4 regions of the Polaromonas sp. CG_9.11 genome follow, and region 1 is predicted to be linked to each of the others. Evidence: predicted binding sites of a transcription regulator. Region 1 holds the regulator's gene; each other region holds the start of a gene.
The links. Region 1 encodes sigma-54, which starts transcription at its own class of promoters, with help from an activator protein. Its sites were predicted from a motif close to TGGCANGNAANCTGCTTT; they were not measured.

Region 2: a site for sigma-54 is predicted at 2,516-2,533, ahead of IWX85_RS09530 (2Fe-2S iron-sulfur cluster binding domain-containing protein). Genes of this name have one in related genera too.
Region 3: a site for sigma-54 is predicted at 2,571-2,588, ahead of IWX85_RS01960 (PQQ-dependent catabolism-associated beta-propeller protein). Genes of this name have one in related genera too.
Region 4: a site for sigma-54 is predicted at 1,600-1,617, ahead of pedF (cytochrome c-550 PedF). Genes of this name have one in related genera too.

The regions. Positions count from the first base shown of each region.
Region 1 is NZ_JADOVE010000013.1:115,131-119,963, reverse strand. Features, by position in the region: gene IWX85_RS12400 (L,D-transpeptidase) at 1-237, shown strand, start outside; gene lptA (lipopolysaccharide transport periplasmic protein LptA) at 439-1,080, shown strand; gene lptB (LPS export ABC transporter ATP-binding protein) at 1,085-1,882, shown strand; gene IWX85_RS12385 (RNA polymerase factor sigma-54) at 2,178-3,728, shown strand; gene IWX85_RS12380 (class I SAM-dependent RNA methyltransferase) at 3,974-4,833, shown strand, end outside.
Region 2 is NZ_JADOVE010000009.1:84,041-88,873, reverse strand. Features, by position in the region: gene IWX85_RS09545 (MFS transporter) at 1-26, shown strand, start outside; gene IWX85_RS09540 (cytochrome c) at 54-1,343, opposite strand; gene IWX85_RS09535 (c-type cytochrome) at 1,340-2,119, opposite strand; gene IWX85_RS09530 (2Fe-2S iron-sulfur cluster binding domain-containing protein) at 2,156-2,479, opposite strand; gene IWX85_RS09525 (GNAT family N-acetyltransferase) at 2,615-3,136, shown strand; gene IWX85_RS09520 (hypothetical protein) at 3,117-3,368, opposite strand; gene IWX85_RS09515 (hypothetical protein) at 3,641-3,826, opposite strand; gene IWX85_RS09510 (YqjD family protein) at 4,083-4,439, shown strand; gene IWX85_RS09505 (DUF808 domain-containing protein) at 4,578-4,833, shown strand, end outside.
Region 3 is NZ_JADOVE010000002.1:44,773-49,605, reverse strand. Features, by position in the region: gene IWX85_RS01975 (hypothetical protein) at 1-462, opposite strand, end outside; gene IWX85_RS01970 (ATP-binding cassette domain-containing protein) at 662-1,390, opposite strand; gene IWX85_RS01965 (tripartite tricarboxylate transporter substrate binding protein) at 1,396-2,415, opposite strand; gene IWX85_RS01960 (PQQ-dependent catabolism-associated beta-propeller protein) at 2,650-3,687, shown strand; gene IWX85_RS01955 (branched-chain amino acid ABC transporter substrate-binding protein) at 3,726-4,833, shown strand, end outside.
Region 4 is NZ_JADOVE010000002.1:30,125-34,957, reverse strand. Features, by position in the region: gene IWX85_RS01900 (sigma-54-dependent Fis family transcriptional regulator) at 1-1,267, opposite strand, end outside; gene pedF (cytochrome c-550 PedF) at 1,653-2,141, shown strand; gene IWX85_RS01890 (ABC transporter substrate-binding protein) at 2,241-3,158, shown strand; gene IWX85_RS01885 (DUF779 domain-containing protein) at 3,218-3,607, opposite strand; gene IWX85_RS01880 (aldehyde dehydrogenase family protein) at 3,712-4,833, opposite strand, start outside.

The sequences.
Region 1 (4,833 bases):
GCCAGTTCTTTGCCGTCAGAGCGCCGAATTTCTTATGGCTGCATCAATGTTCCCGTCAAGTTTTACGAAAACGTGGTGAGTCCTGCTTTCACCGGAACGGACGGCATTGTTTATGTGCTGCCCGAAACCCGTTCGGCGCGTGAAGTTTTCGGCTCGTACGACGTCGGAGAGCGTGTGCGCCTGCAAGCTGCAAGCCAGTCACATCCGATACTGCCGGAAGCACACGGTTTCAGGTGATGCGCTTGCTGTCGGGAAGCACGCTTTTCGCAGCAGGGCCGCTTGCTCGCCACAAGATCTGAAGAAGGCTAGTTTCAGCGGCGGCTGCCAGTGCAAGTCAAGACTGGCGACCAGGGGGGAATACCGATTATTTTCTAGAGGATTCTGGCCCTGCCGGCATGGCTACAATTGAAAAAATATCACCCGCAAGAACCGTGCCTCATGAAAACCCCTTTTTTCCCTCTTCTCCTGGCTGCCATCCTGGCAGCGGGTGCCGTGCTTCCGGCCGCGGCGGAAAGAGCCGACCGCGACAAGCCGATGAATGCCGAGGCGGATTCCCTGCGCTATGACGACCTCAACCAGACCAGTGTCTTCACCGGCAACGTCGTCATCACCAAGGGAACGACCATCATCCGGGGCGCGCAGGTCGATGTCAGTCAGGACCCGGAGGGCTACCAGCTGGCCGTGGCCACGGCAGCGCCGGGCAAGCTTGCCTATTACCGCAAGAAGCGCGACGGCGTCGATGAATACATCGAAGGCGAAGGCGAACGCATCGAATACGACAGCCGCGCCGACCTGGTCAAGTTCATCAAACGCGCCGTGGTGCGCCGGTTCAAAGGCGCGACGCTGAGCGACGAAACCACCGGCGGGCTGATCGTGTACGACAACAACACCGACGTGTTCACCGTTGATGCCGGCGCGAAAACTGCCACTGCGGCAAACCCTGGCGGACGGGTCCGCGCCATGCTGTCGCCGCGCGCCCCTGCGACGGGCGCCACGGCAGCGCCGCCGGCCAGCGGACCGGCGCCCGTTTTACGCCCCAGCACCACGCTGGGCACCGGCACAGCCCCGAAAGCCCCCTGACCCCATGAATCGAACGATTGAAACGGTTCCTCCGCAGGAGGGCGCAGTCCGCCTTGACACACCCAGCAGCCTGGTCGCGCAGGGACTGCGAAAGTCCTACGGCAGCCGGCTGGTGGTGCAGGACGTGTCGCTGTCGGTGCAAAAAGGCGAGGTTGTCGGCCTGCTGGGCCCGAATGGCGCGGGCAAGACCACGTCGTTTTACATGATCGTCGGCCTGGTGCGCGCCGACGCGGGCCAGATTTCCATCGACGGCCAGCCGGTCGAGCACATGCCGATCCACCTGCGCGCGCGCCTCGGCCTGAGCTATCTGCCGCAGGAAGCGTCGATTTTCCGCAAGCTCAGCGTGCAGGAAAATGTGCGCGCCGTGCTGGAGCTGCAGCGCGATGCCGCCGGCAAGCCGCTGGCCCGCGCCGAGCTGGAGTCGCGGCTCGATGCGCTGCTCGACGACCTGCGCGTGAGCCACCTGCGCGACTCGCCGGCCTTGTCGCTGTCAGGCGGCGAGCGCCGCCGCGTCGAGATTGCCCGCGCGTTGGCCACCCAGCCGCGCTTCATCCTGCTGGACGAGCCGTTTGCCGGCATCGACCCGATTGCCGTGATCGAGATCCAGCGCATCATCGGCTTCCTCAAGTCGCGCGGCATCGGCGTGCTGATCACCGACCACAACGTGCGCGAAACATTGGGCATCTGCGACCACGCCTACATCATCAGCGACGGCCACGTGCTGGCCAACGGCACGCCGGCCGAGATCGTGAACAACGCCGATGTGCGCAGGGTCTACCTCGGCGAACACTTCAAGATGTAGCAATGGCCCCCACGCTTGTCACTTTATGTACTGCGCTGCCCCCCGGGGGAGCTGCCCCGCCTGCGGCCTGGCAAAGCCAGTTCCGCGGCCGGTACTTGCACGAGCGGGAAAGGTTGCCAGCCGCGCCTGTGACAATCTTGCGCCTAGCATCGCTGGATACATCAGGTGGGACGGCAGGGCATCCCCGCCAGCCCCAGTACCGGCCGCAGGACCGGCTTTGCCGGACTGCAGGCGGGGCAGCCCCCTCGGGGGGCAGCGAACCACGCGCAGCGGGGAGCGTGGGGGCTATATCTTCATGAAACAAGGCCTGTCCCTTCGCGTCTCGCAGCACCTGGCGCTCACGCCACAGCTGCAGCAGTCGATCCGGCTGTTGCAACTCTCGACGCTGGAGCTAAGCCAGGAAGTCGAGCAGATGCTCGACGAAAACCCTTTTCTCGAACTGGCGGACGACAGCGCGCCGCGCGAGGAGTTTGGCCTGGAGCACACCGACACCCCGGTCAGCCAGGACAGCCGTGAATTCGAGTCTGCTACAGATTCAATAGCTGCAAATACAGACACAGCAAGCGCCAGCACATCAAAAGAGTCTGAAAACACGGCAGAGGCCGGCACCGAGGCGGCGCTGGAAGAAAGCTGGGAAGGCGATGGCTCGGTCGAGTCTTTGCCCGACGACAGCGAATGGGGCGGCGACGCGCCGGCGCGCAAGAACAACCTGGACGACAGCGACGTCGAAGCCTCCGACCTGACCGGCGCCCATGTGTCGCTGCAGGACCACCTGCACCGGCAGGCGCTCGGCCTGCGGCTGTCCGAACTCGACCGGGCCGCCCTGCACTTCCTGATCGAGTCGCTCAATGACGACGGCTACCTGGAAGACAGCCTGGCGTCACTCGCTGCCGGACTGGCCAGCGGCAACCCGGAGCAGGCCGAAGAACTGGAGCAGCCCTTCGCCATCGCCTTGCAACTGCTCCAGCACATGGAGCCTGGCGGCGTCGGCGCGCGTACCCTGGCCGAATGCCTGCGACTGCAGCTGCTCGACTGCAAAAACAGCATCGAGTCGCGCGCCGCCATGGCGATCTGCCAGCAGCCGATGGAACTGCTGGCCAAGCGCGATGTCAAGCGACTGTCGCACCTGTGCAAATGCACCGAAGACACCATCAAGGGCGCGATCGGCCTGATCGCCCGGCTCGACCCCAAGCCCGGACGCCGGTTTGCCAATGTGGAACGCAATCTGGTCGTTCCCGACGTTCTGGTCGTCAAGTCCGGCCGGGGCTTCAAGGTCACGCTCAACAGCGACGTCATGCCCCGGCTGCGGGTCCACGACATCTACGCCAGCGCACTGCGGCAGCACGGCGGCAGGGGCGGTGGCCAGGCGCTGCAGCAGCGGTTGCAGGAAGCGCGCTGGTTCATCAAGAACATCCAGCAGCGTTTCGACACCATCCTGCGCGTCAGCAACGCCATCGTCGAGCGGCAGAAAAATTTTTTCACCCACGGCGATCTTGCCATGCGGCCGCTGGTGCTGCGCGAGATCGCCGACGAGCTGGGCCTGCACGAATCGACCATTTCGCGCGTCACCACGGCCAAGTACATGGGCACGCCCTTCGGCACTTTCGAGCTGAAGTATTTCTTTGGCTCCGGGCTGGGCACCGAAACCGGTGGCAATGCATCGAGCACCGCCGTGCGCGCACTCATCAAGCAGTTCGTGGCGTCCGAAAGCCCCAGAAAGCCGCTCAGCGACAGCCAGATTTCAGCAATGCTCAAGGAGCAGGGTATTGAATGCGCCCGCCGCACCGTGGCCAAATACCGCGAGGCATTGCGCATTGCGCCGACCAATCTGCGCAAGGCACTCTGAACAGGCCATGCGCCTTTTGCAATGTCCGCTGGCCCTCATCCCTGCCTTCTCCCAGAGGGAGAAGGAGCCAGCCGGGAAAGATTTGTGGGTGCGCAAAGACCGTGCTGCTGCCTTTTCTTACGCCCTCTCCCTCTGGGAGAGGGCGGGGGTGAGGGCTGATACCGAGGGCGGCCCTTGCCATGTCCGCCAGCCGATGCACACTGCCCCTGCAGTCCACAGCCGCAGCAGCCCAACCTGAAAACACCATGAACCAACTCCAACTCTTCCTCCCCTGCGCCGCCGGCGTCGAAAACCTCCTGGCCGCCGAAGTCCAGCGCATCACCGGCATCGAGGGCAAAGCCTGGCGTGCCGGCGTCCAGCTGCAGGCCTCGTGGCGCGAAGCGCTGCAGCTCAACCTGCACAGCCGCCTGGCCCAGCGCGTGCTGATCGAGCTGCAGCACGGCCCCTACCGCAGCGAGCAGGACCTGTACAACGCGGCGGCCAGTGTCGCCTGGGAAGTCTGGTTCACGCCCGCGCAGACCTTCAAGGTCGAAATCACCGCCCAGCACAGCCCGCTGCAAAGCCTGAACTTTGCCGCGCTGAAGATCAAGGACGCGATTGCCGACCGCTTCCGGCACAAGTTCAACGACGTGCGCCCCAGCGTCGACACCCGCTGGCCCGACGTGCGCGTGTATGTGCACCTGACCACCGACACGGTGACGGTCTACATCGACACCTCGGGCGAGCCGCTGTTCAAGCGCGGCTGGCGCGAGGACAAGGGCGACGCGCCGCTGAAGGAAACGCTGGCCGCCGCGATGATCGCCGCCAGCGGCTGGAGTGGCGACGAAGGGCAGTGCAAGCAAGGCGTGCCGCTGTACGACCCGTGCTGCGGCTCGGGCACGATTGCCATCGAGGCGGCGCAAATCGCCTGCAACATCGCGCCGGGCATCAACCGCCGCTTTGCCTTCCAGAAGTATTTGCCTTTCCAGGGCCACGTGTGGGAAGGCCTGCTCGACCAGGCCGAAGCAGCGATCACCGAGCCCACCGCGCCGGTGTTTGGCAGCGACGTGTCCTTCCGCATGGTCGATTTTGCCGAGCGCAATGCCGAACGCGCCGGCGTGGCCCA
Region 2 (4,833 bases), on a different contig from region 1:
TGACCGATCCGCCGGCGCTGCCATAGACATGGCTGGCGGCGCTGCCGGCGCATTCAGTGCGCCTGATTGGCCCGGACCCGGTTGACTGCCAGCGGCGTGACAGCGCCTGCCTGGTTGCCCCACGAGGAGCGGATATGGCTGATCAGGCCGGCCACTTCGCTGTCGTCGAGCACCAGCACGAAGGGCGGCATGCCAAAGGGTCGCGGATTGCCTTTGGTGGCTGGCGCAAAGCCGCCATTGAGCACCATCTGCACTAGGTTGTCGGTGGCGTCCATCGTCACCGCGCGGTTGCCGGCCAGCGGCGGATAGGCCTTGGCAATGCCCTCGCCCTTATCGCCGTGGCACTGTGCGCAATGCTGCGCATAAAGTTTGGAAAATTTTTCGGTGCCCAAGAACGGCGTGGCAGGGCGGGGCGGGGCGGTTTTTTCAGGCAACGGGCTAGCGCCGGGAAGCGCCTTGAGGTAGGTGGCCATGGCGCCCAGGTCCTGCTCTGTCAAGTGCTGGGTGCTGCGCAGCACCACCTCAGCCATCGGTCCGCTGACCGAGGCGCCCGGCGCCACGCCGGTCTGGAGCAGTTGCACGACGCGCTCCTTGTCCCAGTCGCCAACGCCGGCTTCGTGCGCAGAGGTCAGCGACGGCGCGTACCAGTTCTGCATCGGGATCAGCCCGCCGGCCAGTGCCAGGTTCTGGCGGCTCCCGCCCAGTGCATTGCGCGGCGAATGGCAGGCGCTGCAGTGGCTCAGGCCATTGGCCAGGTAGGCGCCCCGGTTCCATTCGGCATTGCGGCTAGCGTCTGGCTGGTACACGCCCGGCTTGAAGTACAGCGCGCGCCAGACCGCCAGCGCGGCCTGCGAGCTGAAGGGAAAGCCAAGCGTGTGCGGCCGGTTCGGCTGGTTCACCGCTGGCTGGCTGCGCAGGTAGGCAAAGATCGCGTCCGAATCCTCGCGCGTCACCTGGGTGTAGCTGGTGTACGGAAAGGCCGGGTACAGCAGGCGGCCGCTTTTGGAGCGGCCGTTGTGCAGGGCGCGCCAGAAATGCGCCGGCGACCAGCTGCCGATGCCGGTATTGGCATCGGGCGTGAGGTTGGAGGTGAACACCGTGCCGAAGGGCGTCGGGATGCCCAGCCCGCCGGCGTAGCTGGCGCCGCCACGCGCCGTGTGGCAGGCCATGCAGTTGCCTGCGCGCGCCAGGTAGGCGCCGCGCGCGATCAGGCTGTCGGTGGGCGCAAAAGCCGCCGTGGCCCTGACATCGGACTCGCCCTGCACATTGAGCGCCCAGATGGCGGCGGCAGCGCCCAGGGCCAGTACCGCAATTCCCAGTGTCCATCGGGCGGTGGTCTTCATTTCTGTGCTTTCTTTTCAGGCATGTCGGCGACCGGCAGCGGCGCACTGCCACAGCGCAAGGGGTCGTTGCCGGGCGCTGCGGCCGGCGGTGCGCTGGCCGGATGGGTATCGGCCGGCAGCGGCTGGGCAGCGACCCAGCTGGCCACCGCATTGATGTCTTCCAGACTCAGGCGGGACACGATGTCCCGCATGCAGTCGGGCGCATGGGCTCGGCGCTGGCCGGCCTTCCAGGCGCCCAGCTGCGCATTGAGGTAGTCGCGCGGCAGCCCGAGCAGGCCCGGCACCGCAGGCACCACGCCGGTCATGGCCTGGCCGTGGCACTGGATGCACGCGGGCAGCCTGCGGTCGCTGTCGCCCTGCATCACCAACTGCTGGCCCCGGCGCAGCACGGCCGCTGGCGCCTGGGGTGGCAGCGGCGCAGGGTAGGGCACGTCCAGGCTGGCGAAATACTGCGCCATCTCCAGCAGGTAGACGTCGCTTAGCGGATCGATCAGCCCGGTCATCAGGCCGTAATGGCGACGTCCTTCACGGAAATTGAGCAGCTGGTTGTACAGGTAGCCTGCCGGCTTGCCGGCCAGTCGCGGGTAGTAGCCGTCGGGTGCGGCGCGGCCTTGCGGGCCGTGGCAGGCGGTGCAGGCCAGCGTGCGCTGGGCCATGGTGTCTTCAAAAGGCGGGGCGGCAGCGGCCGCACGGGCGCCGGTGGCCAGCAAGCCGCAGCCTAACAGGAGGGGCGCGGCAAGTCGCCGCGCCAGGGATTGCAGTCGGGTCGTCTTCATGGGGGAATCATGCCTTAGCCTGAAGGTGCTTGAAGATTAGAAAATCGATTCAATCACCACATCGGATGCCGGATACGCCACGCAGGGCAGGATGAAGCCGTCGCGTTTTTCATCCCGGCTCAGGCCCGGCCAGTCGATGCGGTACACCACCTGGCCGCTGACCAGCCGGCACAGGCAGGTGCGGCAGGTCCCGTTGCGGCATGAACTGTCTCGCAGCCACACGCCGGCCTGTTCGGCGGCGAGCAGCAGCGGCAGCGCCGCAGGCGCTTCAAACCCTGTGCCGTCGCCTGCGACACGCGCACTGAAGACCGGGCTGGCTGGGCCGGCCGGTGCTATTGCAGTCGGTTTGCGTTCTGGCATGGCGTGTTGGGACGAACAGATTGCGGTGCAAGGCAAAAAGCTGAATTTAACCCAATCCCTTTGGGCACCGATTCGAATTGCGCGACAATCCGGCCTCCCGCAGCCTTCCCCTGACTTTCACAAGCGATTTTTTCTATGTCCAGCTATTCCGTCCGTCCTGCCGTTGCCCGTGATGCCAAAGCCATTGCCGAAATTCATGTTGCTACCTGGCAAGCCGCCTACAAGGATTTGATGCCCGAGGACTACCTGGCCAAGATGACGGTGGACAAGCGCCAGGCCTACTGGCGCGAAGCGATCGAGTACAGCGAGCCGCAGGTGCTGGTGGCCACGGAAGGCGAACAGATCGTCGGCTTCGTCGGCTTCGACCGTTCTCGCGATCCGAAGACTCGCTCCACCGTGGGCGAGATCTGGGCTCTTTATGTGGCGCCCGAGCACTGGAGAAAGGGCGTGGGCCTGCAGTTGTGGGACGGCGCCCGCGATGGCTTGAAGGATGAAGGCTGCACGCAAGTCACCCTGTGGGTGCTGCTGGGCAACGAGCGCGCGCTTGAGTTTTGCGAACATGCCGCCGGTTTCAAACGCGAAATGACGTCGCTGAAGACGGTTGATTTCGGCAGTGTGAAACTCGAAGAGTTGCGCCTCAAGCGGGCCGTGGACTGACGCCAGCCGCTGGAGTTGCCAGAGCTGCTGCAGGTCGGCCGACGGTTTGCGACTGCAGTATCTGGTGGTCGGCGTGACGTCCCGTGGCTTCGTACAGCGCCTGGCGTTCAATCCAGGCACGAATCACCGTTCCCAGCCCGGCAAATGCACAAAACGGGTCAACGGTTTGCGCCATGGCACTTGCCGCCACTGATGCATACAACTCGCCTTGCGTCGCAGGTGCTGCGGTCACGCGGGAATGATCAGCGGCAGACCTCACCGCGTCTTTGGCGGTGGCGGTAGCGGGGACGGTATGCAAATAGCGCCGACTTGTGCAGGCTGCGGGCTGAACTGGCAGATCATCTTCCCCAGGTCAGCTTCATCCGTGTGATCAGGGACCTCGTCTTTTTATCGTAAGAGCATCGTTTCCATGCGGGGGCAACGATGCTCATCAGCGCTTATTTTTAATCTGGCGCTTTCATGCAAGGGGCAATGCTACGCAAAGCCTCCGCGTCCGTTCGCACGTCAGGTCGGTACCGTGACCTCGCCTTCTTCGTCCGGAATCAGCGGCGCTCCCTGGTCGGGATTTACCGGCAGTTCCAGGCCTTCTTCGTCTTCTTCGGCCTCCTCGCCCGGCCCCATGCGGTGCAGGGTGTGGCGGGCAGCGCCTGCGGGATGGCGCAGAAAGGCGGCATTGGAAAAATGTTGCATGTTGGTTTCTCCGGTGATCAACGCAACCTGGCACGGTGGTGCCACGCGTCATCTGTGGATTATTGGCCCAAACCAGGCTCAGTTTCGGCCGGGCAGAGTTTGTCTTTCCTGTCCTACAAGGGCCTCCTGCGGCGCCGTACATGCGGTGAAACGCCGGGACCCTTAAAATTAACTTAGAAACATTTATTGCTTAATTTCTGTACGGCATCGACTGCCGGCCTGCGTCAAAATCTGCTGAATTTTTAAAGGAAACAAGATGGAAAACTCGACTTCATATCCTGGTGATCAAAACTCTGGCTCCACTGACAACGGTGCGCTCAAGCGCGGCGTGGAAACGGCAGGCTCGGCGTTGCACAGTTCCATCGACAAGATGGTGGACCCGGCCCTGGACGCAGTGGGACGCGTGACCAGCGTGGCGCATGACGCGGTCAATCGGCTTTCCAGCGGTGCAACCCATGTGGCTGACCGTGTTTCAGAAAATGCCACGCGGGTTTCCGAGGCTTCAGGGCGTGCGGTGGAGTCTTCAAAATCCTGGATCCAGGACAAGCCGCTCGAAGCCGTTGGAATGGCACTGGCGCTGGGATTCATTCTCGGCCGCCTGACGGCGCGCTGATCAAGACCGGGCGCGGTTACCCGGAAAAAAACCGCCTGATGGCGGTTTTTTTCCGGAGATGATCCTGTAACGTTTTTTCTCCATTTCCCAGGTCTTTTTTTTCCAACCCTGGCATGCCACCGCACGCCCTGAAAACCCATGGCCACCAGTCTTCTTGCCCTGATCGATGACATTGCCAGCGTATTGGACGATGTGGCCCTGCTGTCCAAGGTGGCGGCCAAAAAAACTGCTGGCGTGCTTGGAGACGACCTGGCCCTGAATGCACAGCAGGTTGCAGGCGTCAAGGCGGAGCGCGAATTGCCCGTGGTCTGGGCGGTTGCCAAGGGCTCTTTCGTCAACAAGGCGATCCTGGTGCCAGCGGCGCTGGCGATCAGTGCATTTGCCCCTTGGCTGG
Region 3 (4,833 bases), on a different contig from region 1:
GCCGCAGGTCGTGTCGCTGGCCGATGTGGCCAGCCGGCCGTCCGGGGTGGAGCCGGTCAGGATGTCGTGCATATTGACCGTATCGCCCCGGCCGCTGACGACCCCGCCCTTTTCCGTCAGCGAGTTTTGCTTGTTCAGCCTGTTGGCCGGGCCGTGCAGGTCCTCGACGCTGGTGGCCACCACCACACCACTGGCGTTTTGCCATGGGCCGCGGCCGATGCGCTCGCGCGCATGGACGGCCGGGCTTGAAGCGCTCGGCGCGGCGCTGAGGTAGGCGCGCCAGTTCTTGTTGTCGGCCTTGGCCGACGCAGCCAGCTTCTGGCAATAGGCGTCGGCACCGGCCAGGCCGCCAAGGTCGCCGCCCTGGCCCGGATTGGCGCTGGTGACAAAGAAACTCATCGTACTTTGCGGCGTCGAGGGCAGGGGCGCGCAGGCGGCCAGGATGACGCTGGAGGCGAGCATGGCGATTTTCAAACGTGGGGGCATGGATGTTTTCTTGAGAAAAGCGGTTTTGCAAAAGGGGAAAGCTCCCCTGCACGTTACGGCAGGCGCGCCTTCGGTTCAAGAGCAAAATCCCCTAACCTGTTTCTCGCCCTGCGTGTGCGAAGCAACGGGCATTTGCCGCCATCAAAACCCCGGAACCGGCGCTTTCAAGGGCGCATCAACCTTTTCCCATCACCGGATCGCCTGCAAACTGCGCCTTGAAGGCGTCGCTGCCTCCGTCAAAACGCACCGTGCCCGCTTGCAGGAACAGCAGCCGGTCGGCGACTTCGATTTCTTCCATCAGGTGTGTGGCCCACAGCACGGCGACGTGGCTTTCGGTCACCAGGTTTCGGACCGTCGAGAGCAACTGCCGCCGCGAGCCCGGGTCCAGGCCGACCGTGGCCTCATCCATCAGCAGCACGCGCGGCCGGTGCAGCAGCGCGCGCACCAGCTCGACCTTGCGCCGTGTGCCGCCCGACAGGCTTCGCACCACGGCGCCGGCCTGCCCGTCCAGTTCCATGCCGGCCAGGGCCTCGGCAATCCTGTCGCGCGCGATGCGGCGCGGCAGGCCATGCAGGTCGGTGTGGAACAACAGGTTGGCCTGCACCGACAAGTCAAGGTCCAGCGCGCTTTGCTGGAACACCACGCCCAGCCCGGCCAGCGCTCGGCTCGCATGGGTGCGCATGTTGCAGCCCAACACCTCGATGTGTCCGCTGTCCGGGCTGAACAGGCCGGTCAGCAGCTGCATCAGCGTGGATTTTCCCGAGCCGTTGGGGCCCAGCAGGGCGACCATTTCGCCGGGGAACAATTGCAGGCTGACGCCCTGGAGCGCCGGTTTTCCCGCATAGGACTTGTGCAGGTCGCGCGCCTCCAGCAGAGGCGGGGAAAGGAGTAAAGGAAGGTTCATGGATTTCAAATGGCCGGTACCGCCAGCAGGTTCATCCGGCGCAAGAGGAGCTTTTCATGCGCCACCGTGTTCAGGATGGCTTGCGCATAGGCCTGGGTCGAAAGGTAGTCGAGGTTCTGATCGTAACGGGCCAGTGCCGCCTTGTGCCGCTCGCTGTGCATCGCCGTGCGGAACGCATCATGCAGCCGTTTCACGACAGGCGCAGGCGTGCCGCGCGGCGCCGCCAGGCCCCAGGGCGAGGTGTAGACCGAATGCGGAAAACCCAGTTCGCTGAACGTCGGCACGCCGGGCCAGCGGGCGCTTCGTTGCGCCGAGAAAACGGCCAGCAGGCGCATCTTTCCTTGGTCCAGCCAGGGCGCAAAACCGGTTGAATTGACGCCCGCCATGAGCTGGCCCGAGGCCACGGCCAGCATCTGGTCGGCTGTGCCTTTGTAGGGAACATGCACATAGGTGATGCCTTGCGCCAGCAATATTTCTTCCATGGCCAGGTGGGCCGTGGTGCCGATGCCGGTGGAGCCCATGAGCAGCGCGCCCGGGTTCTGGCGTGCCCAGTCGAGCATTTCCGCCAGGCTTGCCCAGCGGCTGTCGGCGGGCACCAGCAGGCCGAAGGTGGTGCTGGACACCTGCAGGATAGGCATCAGGTCCCGGACCGGGTCCCAGGGCACCGGGTTCATCAGCGCATGGCGAAACACCGTGATGGGCAGCTGGCCCAGGGTATGGCCGTCGGGCTCGGCGGCCTTCAGCGCGGGCGCCACCAGGGTGCCGCCGGCGCCGGGCCGGTTGACGATGACGATGCGCTGGCCCAGCAGGGGCTCGGCCTCCTCGCACAACACGCGCAGCGTGAGGTCGGTGGCGCCGCCGGCCGGCCACGGCACGATGAGCGTCAGCGGCTTGAGCGGCCAGCCGGCGGGCGCGTCATGCATCTGGCTGGCCGCAGCCGAAGCGGCTGCCGGCAGGTTGGCCAGCCCGGCCAGCCCTGCCATGCCAACTGCCAGGTGACGGCCGAGCCACTGCCGTCGGTTCATGCAGGAAGGCCTGGACAAATCTGGCGCATGATGGCCTGCGGACGAAAGTGAAGGTGGCCACAAGGGCATGACATCCGGCAGGCCAACGGGTTTAAATCCAGCGAACCCGCAACAGTTAAAAACGTAAGATGAAGCAACAAGCGTGCCCCTGCTTTTGGCCTCGATTTTGCTTTCAAATTTTGAGTGCATCCCGAAGAATGCTCCTTTTATTTCACCCATGCGAGACAAAAACCGATGTACCCCACTGCTTCCGAGTCCCCGGAAATCTGCCGGCAGGTTCGCTTTCTGCGTTGGTCGCTGGCGCTGGGCGCCATCATCGCCGCCAGCGCCTTCCTGTCAACGGCGCAGGCCCAGTTGCCTGCGCCGACGCCCAACCGCGTGTATGTCTCCAGCGAGAAGGACAACAGCATCCAGGTGTTTGACACGCAGGGCTTGCGCCTGGCGGCGATCGACGTGTGCAAGCGCCCGCGCCACATGCAGTTCAGCCGGGACCACCGGCAGATTTACGTGTCCTGCGGCGACAGCAACCAGATGGGGCTGGTGGACCTGGCCAGCGGCAAAATGACCGGCACGGTGGCACTCGGCGACAGCCCGGAAATTTTCGACCTGAGCCCTGACGGCAAGACCGCCTATGTCTCGATCGAAGACGAAAATGTCATGGCCGCCTACGACCTGCAAACCCGCGCCAAGCTGTTTGAAGTCAAGACCGGCGGCGAGCCCGAGGGCATTCTGCTGATGCCCGATGGCAAGCATGCCTACGTCACTTCCGAAGTGGCCAACGTGGTTCACCTGATCGACATCGCGCAGCGAAAGGTGGTCAAGAACATCCGCGTCGGCAACCGTCCCCGGCGCTTTGTGCTGGCCGCCGATGGCAAGGAATTGTGGGTCAGCAACGAACTGGGCGCCAGCGTCAGCATTGTGAGCACCGAGGACCAGACCGTGAAACACACGCTGGAGTTCAAGGTCAAGGGCATGCGCGCCAGCGACATCACGCCGGTGGGCATGGCGCTGAGCCCCGACGGAAAAACGGTGTGGGTAGCGCTGGGGCGGGCCAACCATGTGGCCGAGGTGGACCGGGCCAGCCGCCAGGTGCGCAACACCATTTTGGTCGGCAAGCGCGCCTGGGGCCTGGCCGTGCATCCGGACGGCAAGACCGTCTATGTGGCCAACGGACTGTCCGACGACATGACGCTGATCGATACCGCCGCCGGCAAGGCGGTGCGCAGCGTGGCGGCCGGGCGCGTGCCGCACAGCGTGCTGGTGCAGCCCTGATGGCTCGCGCGCACGGCATGCGAAGCGCCTGGCGGCGAGTGACGGCACTTGCCGGGGTATGTCTGCTGGGCGGGCTGCCCATGGCGACCCTGGCGGCACCCCTCCCCGTCACGGTGGCGGTCGTCAGCCAGTCGGGCGATGCGCGCTATGCGCCGCGCTGGCTGGAGCAGGCCTATCCCGGCCATCCGCATGGGCGCCCGCTGGCGGCGGCCCGCCTGGCGGCCGAGGAAGCGGGCGTTGAACTGGACGTGTTGGGCCTGAGCCTCAAGGTGATCGAGTTGTCCATCGCCGACATGCAGGGCCTGCCGGCGGCGCTGGCGCAACTCAAGGCCGCCGGGGTTCGTCATGTGCTGGCCGATCTGCCGGCCCCGGCACTGCGGCAGCTGGTGCAACTGGCGCCCGCCGCGCTGGGCGGTGCCATGGTCTTCAACATTGGCCTGGAAGACGATGCGCTGCGCGGCGAACAATGCGCCGCGCACCTGCTGCACACCCTGCCAAGCGCCCAGATGCGCAGCGATGCGCTGGCCCAGTACCTGGCGGCGCGCAACTGGCGCAAGCTGCTGCTGCTGCAAGGCCCCGAGCCGCAGGATGCGCTGCAGGCCCAGGCCCTGGTCCGGTCGGCGCAGCGCTATGGCCTGAAAATCGTCCAGACCCGGCCCTTCAAGCTTGGCACCGACCCGCGCGAGCGCGACCTGGCCAACACGCGCCTGCTCACCGGCGACCGCGAGCATGAGCTGGTGGCCGTGGCCGACAGCGTGGGGGAATTCGCGCGCACCCTGCCCTACGCCACGCAATGGCCGCGCCCGGTGGTGGGCAGCAGCGGCCTGATGGCGCTGGCCTGGCATCCGCACTGGGAGCGCAATGGCGGGCCGCAGTTGTCGCGGCGCTTTGACAAGCTGGCCGGCCGGCCGATGCAGGACCACGACTGGGCCGCCTGGGCAGCGGTCAAGGCCGTGGCGGCGGTGCTGGCCGACGACCCCAAGGCAGGAATTGCGCAGCAACTCAAGCGCTTGCGCGGCGGCAGCGTTTACCTCGATGGCGCCAAGGGGCCGCGCCTGTCCTTCCGGCCCTGGGACGGGCAGCTGCGCCAGCCGATGTTCCTGGCGCATGGCGACGGCGTGGCCGGCACGGCGCCGCTCGAAGGGG
Region 4 (4,833 bases), on a different contig from region 1:
CGTCCTCGTAGCCAAACAGCTCGGACTCGATCAGGGTTTCGGGAATGGACGCGCAGTTCACCGACACGAAGGGTTTGCCGGCCCGGTCGGAGTCGCCGTGGATGGCCTGCGCCATCAGGTCCTTGCCGGTGCCGGTTTCGCCCAGGATCATGATCGGGATGTCGCGCCCGCGCACCATGCGCAGCTTGCTGATCACCGCCGACACCTGCGCGTCGCCGGTGTCAAGGTAGCGCAGCGTGGACAGCTGGGGCTTGCGCGCCGTGGCGGCCTGGCTGCTGCCCTGGCCGGCCGGCAGGCCTTGCACGGCATCGGGCGCCGGCCCTACGTCGTGGCCCGCAAACCACTGCATGCCCTGCTTGATCTTGACCCGGCACGACACCGTCACCCCGTTGTGCAGGCACAGCGAATGCAGCCGGGGCAGGCCGCCCCGGCAGAGTTCATAAAGATGCGACATGGCAATGCCGAACAGCGACGAAAAGGTGTGCACCTTCAGCGCGTTGTGGGGCAAGCCGAGTTGGAACTGCGCGCTGCGGTTGGCCGACAGGAAGCGCCCGTCGTGGGAAAACACCACGATGCCCTCGACCAGGGTGCCGATAAATTCGGGCCGACTGTGAAAATGAATGCGCACGGCCTTGGGGAAGATGTCGGCAAACATGTGGTTTTCGACCATCTGCGCCGACATGCGCACCAGCGCCATGGTGTGCTGATGCACGCTGCGGTGGTCGCCGCTCACGTCCAGCGCCCCGATCAGCTGGCCGTAGGGGTCCATGATGGGCGCGCACGAGCAGGTCAGGAACTTGTTGGCGTTCATGTAATGCTCGCCGCCGTGGACCATGATGGGCTGTTCCTCGCGCAACGCGGTGCCGATGGCATTGGTGCCCTTGCTGCCTTCGGACCAGTCCACGCCGGGCGTCAGCGCCACCTGCGAGGCCTTTTCCAGAAAGTCGCTGTCGCCCAGCGAATGCAGCACCACGCCCCTGGCAGACGTCAGCAACACCATGCTGTGGGTGTTGGCGATCTGCTCATACAGCGTTTCCATGGCCGGCGCGGCATGCAGCAGCAAAAAACGATTCTCCTCAATCGTCTGCGCCAGCACGATCCGGGTGGGCGGAGAAAAATCAAGCTGGTCGGAAGTGGCAATGCCGAAGGACTGTGACCGCTGGTGAGACGCTTCAATCAGCGTTCGCTTCCTTTCGTCAACCATTTCGCAGTAGCCGGGTGGGGTGCCTGTGCGGGAAGGCGAATAGCTGGCGGCCTGGATGCTCATCATCCTCTCCTTGAGTTTTGTGTGCGACCTGCGCAAACCAACGCGCCAAGTCTTTCGGTGTGGTTGCCTTGCATTCCGCCCACCAGTGTTTTTCCGGATGACTGAATGCTTGAGCTAGTGCATTCTGAAACATGACACAAGGGGTATGCAACGGCATAAACCCTTGATCCGAAAGGATTTATTGTGTTTTTCGGTGACTGGAGCCGCGGCGAAAGTGTTCCATATCGAAACACTTGACGGCGCCGCTGTGGCTGCGGCGGCGGCTTGCCCTGACAGCCTTTTCAGCGCCACTCCACTGGCAAACATGACCATGCAGTTAACCCTGAAAGTGTTGGCTTGCTTATTGCTGATAGGGGCCATCACGCATCAACTGGAGCACATGTCAATGAAAGCCTTTTCATCCTCAATTCTCAAGCGGTTTTGGAGGGTCCTGTGCATTTCGGCCGCGCTTTGGACTGGCGCGGCCATGGCGCATGGCGATGTCACACCACAGTCGGTGGCCACGCACACGCTGCCCCCGCTCGGCGACAAATGGCGGGACGCCAACCCCTACAGCACCGGTCCGGCCAACAAGGAAGCGCTGCGCATCGGCACCTCGGCCTACAACCAGAACTGTGCGCGCTGCCATGGGCTGGAAGCCATCTCAGGCGGCATGTCGCCGGACCTGCGCAAGCTCGACAGCGAGTGCACCGGCATGGCCGACGCGGCCAAAAAATCCGCCTGCTTCAAGGAAATGGATGATTTTTTCATCTCCACCGTGCGGCGCGGACGGGCGCGCGACGGACGCGTCTACATGCCGCCGTTCGAAGGCACGCTGACCCAGGAAGCCATCTGGTCGATCCGTACTTACCTGGAAACCCGGCGCGAGCCTTGATGCCCGCAGGACGGACTGACACGTGCCGACAAGCGCGCGCCGCAGGCGGCCCCGGCGAATCCAGGCCACTTTTCAATTGACCCAAGGCAAGCCCACACCATGACTTCTTCGAATCCCGACGTTTGCCCGGACCCCGGCCGCGACCGCCTGCCGGCACGCGGCCTTGACCGCCGGCGCAGCCTGGCGCTGCTGCTGTCGCTGGGACTGCCGCTGGCGCAGGCGCAGGCGCAAACCGAGTTGACCGACCTGGCGCGCATCCGTGCCAGCGGTGTGCTGAAGGTCGCCGTTTACAAGGACAACGCGCCGTTTTCGGACGGCCCCGCCGCCGACATGCAGGGGCTGGACATTGACCTGGCCGGCGCGCTGGCCCGGCAGATGCAGCTCAAGCTGGCCCTGCTGCCGTTTGATGCGGGCGAGCGGATGAACGACGATCTGCGCAACATGGTTTGGCGCGGCCACTACCTGGGCTATGGACCGGCCGACATCATGCTGCATGTGCCGGTGGACAAATACCTGATGCAGGAAAACCGGCAGGCGCTGATCTTTGCGCCCTACATGCGCCAGGTGCAGGTGCTGCTGCATGACACGCGCACGCTGCCCCAGGTCAGGGGGCCGGATGACCTGAAAGGCCACAAGCTGGCGGTGGAGCGCGGCACCGGCCTGGCCAGCGTGCTGATGGGCCAGCAGGGCGGTATGCTGCGCACGCAGGTCAGCCTCTATCCCTCGGGCGTCGAGGCGGCCCAAGCCGTTATCAAAGGGCAGGCGGCCGCCGCCTATGTGCTGCGCTCGCAGGCTGAAGCCGCACTGGCCGAGGCCCAGCCCCGGCCGTCGCACCTGGCGCTCACCAGCCTGCCGCTCGAAGGCGTCCCTGAAAACGGCTGGCCGCTCGGGCTGGCCATCAAGGCAGCCAACAAGGCCCTGGGCCAGGCAATCGAAGCGGCCTTCAAGGAATTACGCAGCAATGGCGAACTGCTGGCCATGTTCCAGAAACGCGGCATGACGCTGACCGCACCCTGAAGCCCTGCGCTGCGTGAGCCGGTGCGGCGGACCGCAGCGCCGGCTTTGCTGTTTTCACGTCAAGACACTTGCCCTCCCGACGGCGCGGCATCCTGCTTTTCGATTTCTTCCAGCTCCGCTTCAGTGAACACCCGTGAACGCGTGTGAAAGGCCTTGCCTTCGGGGCCTTCCAGCGAGAACGTGCCGCCATGCCCGTCGATGACGTCGATGATCAGCTGCGTGTGCTTCCAGTACGCATACTGCGACTTGCCGATGTAAAAACGCGCACCGCCGATCTCGCCCAGGAAGACATCACCCGCGCCTATCGTGATCTCGCCCGGCAAATAGCAATTGGCCGCGCTGTTGTCGCAGCAGCCACCCGACTGGTGGAACATGACGGTGCCGTGTTTCGCCTTGAGCTGCTCGACCAGTTCGAGCGCCGCCGGGGTGGCAATGACTTTTTCAACCATGTCGGTCTCCAGATAAAACGCCATGAAACGCAAAAAGGGACGGTTGCCCGTCCCCGTGAATGCTGCGCCGCTTCAAGCCGGCCGGCCAGCAAAAGGTCAAAAGGTCAGAAGAAGCCGAGCTTTTGCTCGCTGTAGCTGACCAGCAGGTTCTTGGTCTGCTGGTAGTGGTCCAGCATCATCTTGTGGTTTTCGCGGCCCAGGCCCGATTCCTTGTAGCCGCCAAAAGCCGCGTGCGCCGGGTAAGCGTGGTAGCAGTTGGTCCAGACGCGGCCGGCCTTGATGGCGCGGCCCATGCGGTAGGCGACGTTGCCGTTGCGGCTCCACACGCCGGCGCCCAGGCCGTAGAGCGTGTCGTTGGCAATCGCCAGGGCGTCGGCCTCGTCCTTGAAGGTGGTCACGGCCAGCACCGGGCCGAAGATTTCCTCCTGGAAGATGCGCATCTTGTTGTGGCCCTTGAACAGCGTCGGCTTGACGTAGTAGCCGCCTTCGAAATCAGGGCCCAAATACGCCTGCTCGCCGCCGATCAGCACCTCGGCGCCTTCCTGGCGGCCCAGTTCGAGGTAGGACATGATCTTGGTGAGCTGCTCCTTGGAGGCTTGAGCCCCCATCATGGTGTCGGTGTCCAGCGGGTTGCCCATCTTGATGGCGGCGACGCGCTTGAGCACGCGCTCCATGAAGGCGTCGTAGATCGATTCCTGGATCAGCGCGCGCGACGGGCAGGTGCAGACCTCGCCCTGGTTGAAGGCAAACAGCACCAGGCCTTCGATGGCCTTGTCCAGGAAACCGTCGTCCTTGTCCATCACATCGGCAAAGAAGATGTTGGGCGACTTGCCGCCGAGTTCCAGCGTCGCCGGAATCAGGTTGTTGGCTGCCGCCTGCGCAATCACGCGGCCGGTCGAGGTGGAGCCGGTGAAGGCGATCTTGGCGATGCGCTTGCTGGTGGCCAGCGGCATGCCGGCTTCGCGGCCGTAGCCGTTGACGATGTTGAGCACGCCGGCGGGCAGCAGGTCGGCAATCAACTCGGCTACCACCAGCATGCTGACCGGCGTGGACTCGGCGGGCTTGAGCACCACGCAGTTGCCTGCGGCCAGCGCCGGGGCCAGCTTCCAGGCGGCCATCAGGATCGGGAAGTTCCAGGGAATGATCTGGCCGACGACGCCCAGCGGCTCGTGCATGTGGTAGGCGACGGTGTTCTCGTCGATCTCGCTGATGCCGCCTTCCTGCGC